DNA from 2 places in the Oceanobacillus sp. FSL K6-2867 genome. Region 2 is predicted to be linked to the other one. Evidence: riboswitches for the same ligand, from Rfam matches in the RefSeq annotation. Region 2 holds a riboswitch; the other holds the start of a gene.
What was found. Region 2 has a riboswitch for lysine ahead of dapA (4-hydroxy-tetrahydrodipicolinate synthase). Riboswitches for the same ligand answer to the same signal wherever they lie in the genome.
Positions count from the first base shown of each region.

Region 1 (5,804 bases), 330 kb from region 2:
TGGGCATATTGCATGGGAATATGTTTTATTCTTTATTCCGGGGGCCTGGATTGGTGGGAAGCTAGGTGCGAAGGTAAATCAGCTTCTTCCGGGAAAAGTATTAGAATGGGGATTACGTCTTATATTAATATTTATTGGATTGCGTATGATTTTTCAAGGATTATCCTAAGGGGTTATGTAAATGGAAGAGAAACTCTACTTTTATTATACAAATGATTTGCATAGTAATTTTGAACAATGGCCACGTGTTGTGACCTATTTAAATGAAGCAAGAACACTACGAAATAAACATGGTGAATTGAACTGGACAATTGACATTGGTGATCATGTAGACCGCTCCCATCCGATAACAGAAGCATCGATGGGGAGGGCGAATGTCAGGCTATTGAATGATGCAGATTATGATTTTGTGACCATAGGCAATAATGAAGGAATCACGATGTCGCATCAGGATTTATACCACTTATATGATGAGGCTGCATTCGAAGTCACCTGTGCAAACCTTCACAGCACCGATAACATTCAGCCGCCATGGCTTCGTCCAACCGTTAAAATTGAAACTGCTCAAGGCTTGAGAATCGGAATGATTGGTTTAACTGCGCCATTTAATGCCTTTTATGAACTGTTAAATTGGCATGTTTCACCCGAATTTGAAGTTTTGGACAAATATATGAAAGATCTAGAGCAATACGCAGATATTATTATTGTCATGTCGCATCTTGGTATTACTGTAGATCAGGAAATTGCAAGAAGGTATGATGCTGTAGATGCGATAATCGGCGGACATACCCACCATTTACTTCGTACTGGTGAATATGTCAATAATGCTCTCATTACTGCAGCAGGAAAGCATTGCGTTTATATTGGTGAAGTTATTCTCACATGGGACCATAAGCAAAAACGATTGGTGAAAAAAGAAGCGTATACAACTGATATTACGCATTTGGAAAAGGATGCTGAAACGGATCAGACATTACGTTCGATGCAAAAAAAAGCTGATAGCTTACTAGGAGAAACCGTTGTACAGATTGACAGACCATTGGATGTCAATTGGTATGGGAGTACACCAATCGTGCAGGAACTGGCGAATACAGTTATGGAATGGACAAAAGCCGATGCGGCGATGCTGAATAATGGCCTGTTGCTGGAAGGATTGCCTGTAGGAGCTGTTACGTATAAGGATATACATCGAATTTGTCCACATCCGATTAATCCTGTTGTTGTAGATCTGAAGGGAAATGAATTGATTGAGGTTGTCCGTGCCTCCCTGACAAAGGAATTTACGCAGCTGGAATTAAAAGGCTTCGGATTCCGCGGGAAGGTATTGGGAAGAATGATGTTTGCTGGACTTCAGGTAGAGACAGCGTTTCATAATAATGGTGAGGAGTATGTGAAACAGGTTTTGTTCCAAAATGGCGCGCCAATCGATCCAGATCGTACTTATTATATTGCGACTGCGGACACCTTTACATTCGGTCGTTTATTGCCAGAGGTAGCAAAATCAGATTCGAAGCATTATTTCGTGCCGGAATTTTTAAGGGATTTGCTTGCACAGACACTTCGCGCAAAGTTTTCTTCAAATCAAGCTTGAGCATTTTGCTTGTTGTGACACGTTGCCCCCTTCATGCATACAAATATATGGTACATTGTGAAGGGGGCATTTCATTATGATTACGGTGAATCCACTTGAAGTAGACGGCATTATTTTTACAGCAGTACGTGTTGAGCTTCCAAAAACGAATTTGCTGACGATATCCAATGACATTGGCTATATTATGTGTGCTGCATTGGATGTAGATATTTTTAATGAAGTTCCAAAGCTAATGGAGCGTAATGTCATCGCGGGGCGTGCGATGGGCGTACGAACAATCGATGAATTATTAAATGCTCCATTACAGAAGATAACAGATGCTTCTAAAGCGTATGGCTGGGAAGTAGGTATGACCGGAAAAGAAGCTTTATTAAAAATATCATGATTAAGTTAAATGTCTTCCATTTGGAAGGCATTTTTATTATGCTTCTCAATTTACCTAGTCTAACCCTAATGGAACAAGCATAAATTTATTCCAGAGGGGGGGGTTGAGTTGAGACACAGGAAACGTTTTCGCAAAAGAACAGCATTGCCTCCAGGGAAGCAAATTTTAATTATAACGATGATTATCTTTGTGGTCTGTATATTTTTAAGCATTCGATTAATTGACAAACGAATTGAACCGGTTTTAATTGAAACAGCAACTGTAAAATTAGATGAGTTTGCAACAAGGGCGATCAATTCAGCTGTTCGATATGTTGAGGATTATAGCTTTGAAGACATGCTGAACATTACTTACGATAATGAGGGGCAGATTGCAACATACAATTGGAATTCCTCTGTTATCAGTGAAATCAATCGAGTTGCAACAGACCGGGTTGAGGAATTTTTCATTAATGTGAATCGCGGGGACCCGCTTGAATTTGAGGACCCGTTACAAGAGCCATATGAATATAATGATGGTGCCGAGGATCTGGCAAAACAGGATCCAACATTAGTTGAAATACCTTTAGGTCAGGTTACAGGAAATACAGTACTTTCTAACCTAGGGCCGAAAATACCAATAAACTTAGAAGTGGTTGGAAATGTTCGAACGAATATAGTGCGTGAAGTGGAGGAATTTGGTATTAATGGTGCTTGGGTGTCCTTATATCTTAATGTGGAAGCCGATGTTCAGATTGTCATTCCATTTACAACAGAAGTAACAACTGTCAATACGGAGATTTATCTGGATGGCGGAGCGATTATGGGCAAGGTTCCAGATTTTTATGGAGGCGGCAGTGACGGCCCTTCAATTTCTGTTCCAAAAGACGACTTGCAGAATAACTAAAAGTCTAGTATAGTATGTTAAGTAACTGAATAATAAACCTTATCAGATCGGTGAGGTAGAGGCGCAAATATTATCAGTAATCAACTGGAGAATGACAACGATGATAGTTGATGAAAGGGGTATTTGCCGAAGCGTAATAAGGGTCGAACTTATTATTTGCTGGTATATCTTTGAACAAGAGATGTACTGTCATGCTTAAAACGATGTGCATGGAGAACTACTGATCGAAATGGAGGATAACGTATATTGTAAAAAACAATGATGGTTATTTTCTGTCATTGTTTTTTTGTTGCTTTTTAAAGTCAATAACAAATATATCCAGTCGACCACATTTCGTAATAAATTCATTTAGTTCTAATATACATCAATTATCAAATTATTGGGGGGACTACAATGGAAGGAACGATTTATTCAATTATTCCAGCACTAATAATGCTGGTGCTCGTGATCGTGACGAGAAAAATTTTATTGTCCTTGGGATCAGGGATTGTAATTGGTGCATTGTTTATTCATGATTTTAATATCTTACAGGCGCTGAAGGAAATTTGGCTTGTATTTTATGAAATTTTTATTTCAGAGGGAGCGCTAAATACGGGGAACCTCCTGTTGATTGGGTTTTTATTATTATTAGGAATGATGACGGCCTTTTTACAAGCTTCCGGGGGGAGCAGAGCGTTTGGTGAATGGATGATGAAACGTGTTAAAACGCGTGCAGGAGCCCAAGTTATGACCGGTGTTTTAGGATTAATTATTTTTATTGATGATTATTTTAACAGCTTGGCAGTTGGTCAAATTGCAAGACCGCTGACGGACCGTCATAAAGTCTCCCGTGCAAAACTTGCTTATTATATTGATTCAACATCTGCACCGATAACGGTAATATCTCCTATTTCAAGCTGGGGAGCTTATATTATTGGGATACTTGGTGGATTATTTGCTGCCAATGGAATCACAGAATATCAGCCTATCGAGGCATTCATCTGGATGATACCTATGAATTTTTATGCACTATCAGCCATAATACTCGTATTTGTTGTGGCATATTTTCAGTTTAATATTGGCCCAATGCGTACACATGAAAAACGTGCAATGGAAACGGGTGAGCTTTTAAATCCTGAACAAGACACGGTTGCGGGAGATTTAGGCGATGTATTTAAGCCGAATCAAAACGGAAAGGTATATCATTTGTTTATACCAATATTCGTTCTTTTTGCAGCAACCATTATAGCGATGATCACAACAGGTATTGCTGCCACTGAGGGTAAAGCGACGATTCTCGATGCCTTTGCGAATACAAATGTTAATTTATCGTTAGCAATAGGTGGTATTTCAGCAGTGCTTACCGCACTTATTTTCCACCTTATTCAAAGAAAGCCAAAGGCGAATGTTGCTAAAATATTCGTCGAAGGAATAAAAACGATGCTGCCAGCCATATACATTCTCGTGCTAGCTTGGATGATTGGTTCGATAATCAGCACGTTGGAAACCGGGACATATTTAGCCAATTTGGTTAATAACTCTTCTATCAGTGCTGGCTATTTACCGTTAATATTCTTTGTTATTGCAGCTGTTATGGCATTGTCTACAGGGTCTTCTTGGGGGACTTTTGGTATCATGCTGCCAATTGCGGCAGAAGTAATGAGCAATACGAATGTCGAGCTATTACTGCCAGCATTAGCAGCAGTGCTAGCCGGTGCTGTGTTTGGTGATCATTGCTCACCTATTTCTGATACAACGATATTGTCTTCAACAGGTGCAGGAGCAAATCATATCGATCACGTTTTAACGCAGTTACCATATGCGGTACTTGCTGCAGTTGTAGCGATACTTGGATTTTTACTGCTTGGATTGACAGAACAAGTTTTTCTTTCCTTAGCAGTTTCACTTGTGTTCCTTATTGGGATTGTATTTATATTTCAAACTGTTTTAAAAAATAAATCTGCGAAATAGATTATTATAAGATGTGTTGTGGCAGCTATGTCATGACACATCTTTTTTTTGCGGATAAAAAAATATAAAACTTTCTTTTCTGCATAAACGAAACATAGGCATTCGTCTAAAAGTCTTCGCTCCAAGTCAGAAGCTTCTAAGAAAGTAAAGAACGTCTTAATACCTTTACCAAGTGCCTGGTTTTCTAAATATATACTGCACGCCAGTGATTTACTTATTATGAAAAAAGCCTGTGAGCAATTATAACTACATATAAGAGGAAAAAAGGATTCATTTATGAATAAGGTTATATACGTGATAAATTCAACAGAAAAAAGTAATTATTATGAACCTTCCTAATATAAATAATATAAGGCTTGTATGAAAAGAAAGGGGAGGTTTGGACATGGAAACACGTTCACAATGGGGAACAAGGGCAGGATTTATTTTGGCTGCAGTCGGATCAGCTATCGGCTTGGGGAACATTTGGCGTTTTCCGGCAGTTGCCTATGAAAATGGCGGTGGTGCATTTTTAATTCCTTATCTGTTTGCCTTGCTTACCGCTGGGATTCCGATTTTGATACTGGAGTTTACAATAGGACACAAGTATCGCGGATCTGCGCCATTAACGTTTAGACGCATGCATAAGAAAACAGAGTGGGTTGGCTGGTGGGGAGTTGCAGTAGCATTCATCATATCAACCTATTATTCGGTAATTGTTGCCTGGGCCATATCGTATTCTGTTTTTTCCTTCAATTTAGGATGGGGAGAGGATACGCAAGGGTTTCTATATGGTGATTATTTAAATTTAGCAGAAGTACCTGGTCAAATAGGGAATTTAGTTCCTGGGGTACTTATTCCTTTGATAATTGTCTGGGCGTTGGTATTAGGAATCTTATTTAAAGGTGTTAAAAAAGGAATTGAAATAGCAAACCGCATTTTTATTCCCGCATTAGTCATTATATTCCTCATAATTGTAATTCGAGCAATAACTCTTCCAGGCGCTATGCAGGG
Region 1 is NZ_CP150144.1:544,450-550,253, reverse strand. It holds gene NSQ77_RS02530 (sulfite exporter TauE/SafE family protein) at 1-169, shown strand, start outside; gene NSQ77_RS02525 (bifunctional UDP-sugar hydrolase/5'-nucleotidase) at 182-1,591, shown strand; gene NSQ77_RS02520 (DUF1805 domain-containing protein) at 1,668-1,976, shown strand; gene yunB (sporulation protein YunB) at 2,085-2,861, shown strand; lysine riboswitch at 2,910-3,089, shown strand; gene NSQ77_RS02510 (Na+/H+ antiporter NhaC family protein) at 3,255-4,811, shown strand; gene NSQ77_RS02505 (sodium-dependent transporter) at 5,197-5,804, shown strand, end outside.
Region 1: linked by a shared signal. The riboswitch ahead of NSQ77_RS02510 (Na+/H+ antiporter NhaC family protein) and the one ahead of dapA (4-hydroxy-tetrahydrodipicolinate synthase) in region 2 are both predicted to bind lysine.

Region 2 (5,804 bases):
ATCTACAGTATCCAACAGAATTCCAACCTTCCTGCCAGACTGACCCTCTAATGAAGCTTGCATGGAGTTTCTTGAAAATGTATGTACAAATAGCCTGCGAAGCTCTCTTTTAGCAATAGAAGCCATCCTTACTCCTGTTCTTCCATTCAAATAATTTAGTCCTGTACGTAAAAGAAGCGCTGCGATTAGGCTAATTATTAACGGGCTAATTTCTGAAAATGAATAGCCTTTTAGGAAAATACGGTCAATAATCATTACAAACAAGTAACCTTGACCGATAATAGCAAGCGCAGAAAGAATCGCAAGCATAACAAAAAGTACGAGCTTCCCTTTCTGCTCTGCTACTATTTTCTTCAATCTATCCATTGACTCTCCTCCTAACTAAGCTATTTTAGTGAACATCTTCACATAAGTATACATGATTTATTTTCTCGAAGTAAACGAATAGCTAGGGTGTTAACATAGTTGTCGATTTTGGAGTTTATTCATGCTGATGTATTGCCTGCTTTTATTTAATTCTAAAGTTTTAAACGTGAAAAAGGAATACTTCTTGCAACATTTCGCAGATGAAAGTGAGCAGCAGCTATGTATTTACATTAATGAATCAATCCGTTGTCAACGATTTTATTATGAGTGATCCAGATGAAGATAAGGTAAAGGAAGATGCCATTGTTTTAAATCATGGTAAAGGATTTGCACCACAATGAAGCTACAGCAAAAAAACTGCCTAATTAAACGAGCGGCTACATAGACTCATTTTCTTAGGCAGTCTTATTTTTTAATAACTTTTACAGCAAAGTAGATAACGAGTGCAATGACAGCATAGATAAAAAACATTACAAGAAAGCCCCATAGCCCCATTACAGCATCAGCAAATTCCATATTTCCCCGATTCGTAATCGCTTGCTGCAATTCAATTGCAAAGACAATTACAATCATAACGGTAAACGTATAGACAAACGAAAATACTGTCGTACTCCACTTCAATTTTTCCAGCAGCTTGAAAAAAATATAAACAAAAAAGAATATTGCCATTCCCATAAAGCCTATTATCCAAAAATGAAGTTCTTTATCTGTCATATGTAAACCAAACATATCTGTAAGGATATCATGTATATTATTTACAATTTCTGCAAGGGTAATAATGATGTCTCTCATTCGCATCTCCAACTTTTCATCTGTCTCTATTATAAGTATATGAATTCTTAGCTATCTCTAAGACAGTGTTTTAGCAAAATACAACTACTGCTTAAGCTCACTTAAATTTCCTAATGCTTCCTTCAATTGAACAAGTTCTTCTTTTGTCAGGGTAACACCTTTGCCCATTTTTTCCTTACCAGGTGCCCAGTCCCGTAAATCATATTTTGGCGGACGGCCATTCCAGCTGATTACATTTAATTCCTTTGTCCATCCTTTTGGAGATTCTGAAATAACAGCAATTGTTTCCATAATTTCATAGTTTAATTCAGCCATAATTATACTCCTTTATGATTCATTTTAATCAACTATTTAACAATCAAGACAGGGCACTTGGCGTTTTGTACAATTGTATTGCTTACACTGCCTAACAGAAGACTTTTTATATTGCTAAGCCCACGATTGCCCACAATGATTAAATCTATTTCGTTAGCTAGTGCATATTCACATACCGCTCTTCCAGGGTTGCGCTGTGAAAAGTCCGTCCGAATGTCAGTTATTGTGATGATCCCTAGTGCTACCATTTCCTTCTTTATTTGCTGTAGTTCTGGTAAAAGAAATTCTGCATCTGACATGGATATGTTCCCTGCAATAGCAGTATCGTTACTTTTAATTCCCGGCGTCACAACGGAAATAACATGAACCTCTGCTTTATTTGTAAGAGATGCCTGAACTTTTGCCTCTTCCATCGCTAATTTACTAAGGTTAGAACCATCATACGATACGAGAATTTTTCGATTCATTTGCACTCCTCACTTTTTAAAAGGTTAGCTGCTTTTTATTATACATGGTTAAGTTAAGAAAAGTTAGTTTTTTGCTGATTTCCGTATGAATTAATGTTTTTGTATCTTTTAAAAGTAACATTGGCTGCACTTATAGCAGTTTGATAAGCCGGCATGTTATGCTAGTATTCAAAAAGGAAACATGCATTTTATCAGGAAGACTGGATTGAAGTAATACTCCATTTAAGATTATTAACTCCCGCTTTCAGTAAAAAAACGAGACTGGGACATAAGTGCTTCTGTCAAACAAAGTCCGAACATGGTTGGTGCAAATACCCGCTCCGGAAATATACTTCGCGCTAAGGCGGCTGGTGAGCTCCCTTGTGCTATCGCACTTCGGTATCTCACCTATGCCTTTCCTCCCGTAGGAGTCTACGTATATTTCCTACGCTAAGTTTGTGCATCGTTCGTCTTTAACATTAAACACTTTAGTTGTGTCTCAGCCTCGTTTTTCCGTTTTTAGTTATTATTTCGCAAAATCTTCTCCATCGCTTTTCCTTTTGCCAACTCATCGATCAGCTTATCCAAATAACGAATTTCCTGCATTAATGGTTCTTCGATGTCTTCTACCCGGACACCACAGATCATCCCTTTTATCTGATCCCGCGAAGGGTTCAGCTGGGGAGCTTCAGCAAAGAAGGTATCAAAGTCTGTCTGTTTTTCCAGGTGTCCTTCTAACTCTTCCTGGCTGTACCCTGTCAACCAACGAATAATTTCGTCTACTTCGGTTTTCGTACGTTCTTTTTTCTCCGCCTTCGTAACATAATGGGGATAGACTTTTGCAAAACTCATTGTATAAATTTTATGTTTGGTCATGATAGACCCTCCCCTATATGGTTTATGTCTTATAGTTCTAATAACAGCCAAATGTATACAAGTAACCGTTTCGTAGACGGTGGCGGCTTATTTCTTGAATTAAATATCGAAAACATTTAATCTATTTTGCCATACTTGTACAAAGCATACAATGCCTCAGGGTGGGATACACCATACAGGGACATCGTTCTTTAACTTCTCCGTAAAATGTTCGCCAATTGGTCCATAAGAATTTAGTACAGTCTTTTTATCAACTTAACTCTTGATCCTAATATCCAACAGCGTTTTTCACTTCGTACTTTGCTGCTAGCTTACAAACAGCTTCTCTTTCCAACTCTGTTAATGGTACAAGCGGCAGACGGACACCACCAACTGGTATCCCAATATGGTTCAGCGCTTCTTTAACTGGTGTTGGACTTGGGGCTGAAAATAAACCTTTCATTACCGGCAAAATATGTCGGTGCATAGCACTAGCTTCATCTACATCACCATTCTTGAAAAGCTTTACCATCTCTTGCATCTCATTACCTATAATATGAGAAGCTACTGAAACAATCCCTGTCCCTCCAACAGCAAGCGTTGGTAATGTAAGGCTATCATCACCACTGTAAACCGTAAAATTACCAGAAGTATGACTGATAATTTCTGAAACCTTATCTAAATCGCCACTAGCCTCTTTCACCGACACAATGTTTGGAATTTCGGAAAGTCGCACAATTGTTTCTAATTCCATATTAACAACGCTTCTGCCAGGAATATTATAAAGCATAACAGGCAGTGCAGTACTTTCTGCAATTGTACTGAAGTGCTGATACATTCCTTCTTGTGACGGCTTATTATAGTACGGTGCCACAAGCATAATACCATCAACACCTATAGCAGTGGCCTCTTTTGTCAATTCAATAGAAGCTCTCGTATTATTCGATCCAGTTCCTGCAATAACAGGAACCCTGCCATTTACCTCTTTTACAACCGTTTGGAACAGCTTCATTTTTTCATTATGTGTTAATGTTGGTGATTCACCTGTTGTCCCTGCAACTACTAAACCGTCCGTACCATTTGCTATTAAATAATTAACCAGCCCTTTTGTACGTTCAAAATCAATTTCTCCCGCCTCATTAAACGGGGTAACCATTGCTGTTAATACATTCCCGAAATGCATATCGACACATCCTTTTCATCCAATTATTTTATTTATGCTTTAGGATCAAAATTAAAAAGCAGCAACGAGAGAGCTCGCTGCCGCTTATAGAACATAATATTAATCGTTCTAAGCTTGATAGCCCTCCATATAGTTCCCTATATGACAGTCCTGCATCTCTTTGATAACAGGCCCAGCTTCAGAAGATGAGTCTTCTTCCACTTCGGCAAATCCCCCTTTCCTCACATTTCTTCAGAGCTCATTCTCCTCCACGCAAGTATTAATGGTATTTGCACCTCTACCCTTACTTTACAAATCTAAAATAAGAAAATATTTATTTATTATGTGTATTATAACAGGGATAAGTATAGAAAACAAGCATTTGAACCATATGAAAAATTCAAATTGATACAGAGGATCATAACTTTCAAAAAGATGTGCAGGATATGCGAATGCTACATATGCTATTACATAACTTTATTCACAGGAGGTAATCAAGATGGAGCGCAATTCATATCGTGACCTCCCTGCAAATTTCGGCGATAAGCTCATTCTGGTCGGTGGTTTGATTAGTACCATTGGAAGTAATTTGGCAGTTATCGGTTCCTTTATCACATATGAACAGGAAAAAGATGCAGAATTACAAGATAATCAGGAAAAAATTCAGCTAAATCAGCAGCTTGAAGAAATGCAGCAGCAAATAACAGCATTACAAAAAAAGATAGATCTGTTAAGTCAAAATCAAAATAACGGAAAGCCATAATCATATGTAAAACAAAGAAACTGTTCGTCCAAACTTATGTTTAGAGAACAGTTTCGTAATTTTTAGCTAAATGTTTCATAATGTACTATATCTTCTCTTGCCAGATGTTTTTTTGGTTTTAATGTTCCTTCCGGGTATCCCATTCCTAAAATAGCGACAATATGATGCTCTTCCGGAATGCTTAATAGTTTCCGTACATGATTTTCTCTAACAAACGACTCTTTCTTATCCTCAGAATGATAAACTGCTCCAAATGCCGCACCAAGCCCAGCTTCAACCGCTTCAAGCCAAATAAACGCACAAGCAATTGATGCATCCTGCAGCCAGTACTTACTTATTTTTGGCTTCCCTGTAACGACAATAGCTGCTTTCGCCTCTTTTAACCAATTCATATAAGGAGTTGTTGCAGCAAGACTGTCCAAGTTTGGTCGATTCCTTACTATAATTAATGACTTTGATGGAAGATTATTACCTGTTGGTGCATAATAACCAGCATCCACAACCTTTTCTAGAACCTTATCTGGAATGGAACGATCAGCATACGTTGTAATTTCACGTCTTTCTTGTATGGCTTGAAAAACATCCATCGGACACCTCTCCTTTGCCCTTATATTCTAGATTAATCATATCAAACTAATATGCTTTCGACCACTAAATATCAGATGATTTTCAACAATCAACCCTTCTGACAAATTTCCTGAAATAAATTCATGAAGTGACAGACTCTTCAAAAGTGCTATAATAAAAATTAGCTTTTTAGAGGAGGTTCTATCAATGACAATGAAAAAAACGTTAACACTTGCAGGATCGGACACAAGTGGGGGAGCGGGCATCGCTGCTGACTTAAAAACATTTCAGGAACATGATGTATATGGCATGACTGCTTTAACCTGTATCGTTACAATGAATCCAGAAGGCTGGAATCATCATGTAACACCAATTGATCTGGATCTTGTAAACAAACAATTAGACACTATTTTATCTGTCGGAGTGGATGCGATGAAATCTGGCATGTTAGGCTCTGTCGATATCATTAAGCTTGGTGCAGAAAAAATAGATGCATATAATATTAATAATTTCGTACTAGATCCAGTTATGGTTTGTA
Region 2 is NZ_CP150144.1:877,133-882,936, forward strand. It holds gene cydD (thiol reductant ABC exporter subunit CydD) at 1-366, opposite strand, end outside; gene NSQ77_RS04100 (hypothetical protein) at 573-707, shown strand; gene NSQ77_RS04105 (hypothetical protein) at 772-1,158, opposite strand; gene NSQ77_RS04110 (PC4/YdbC family ssDNA-binding protein) at 1,243-1,473, opposite strand; gene NSQ77_RS04115 (universal stress protein) at 1,506-1,940, opposite strand; gene NSQ77_RS04120 (hypothetical protein) at 2,172-2,327, opposite strand; gene NSQ77_RS04125 (DUF2200 domain-containing protein) at 2,439-2,795, opposite strand; gene dapA (4-hydroxy-tetrahydrodipicolinate synthase) at 3,064-3,957, opposite strand; lysine riboswitch at 4,068-4,245, opposite strand; gene NSQ77_RS04135 (hypothetical protein) at 4,436-4,699, shown strand; gene NSQ77_RS04140 (nitroreductase family protein) at 4,762-5,286, opposite strand; gene pdxK (pyridoxine/pyridoxal/pyridoxamine kinase) at 5,474-5,804, shown strand, end outside.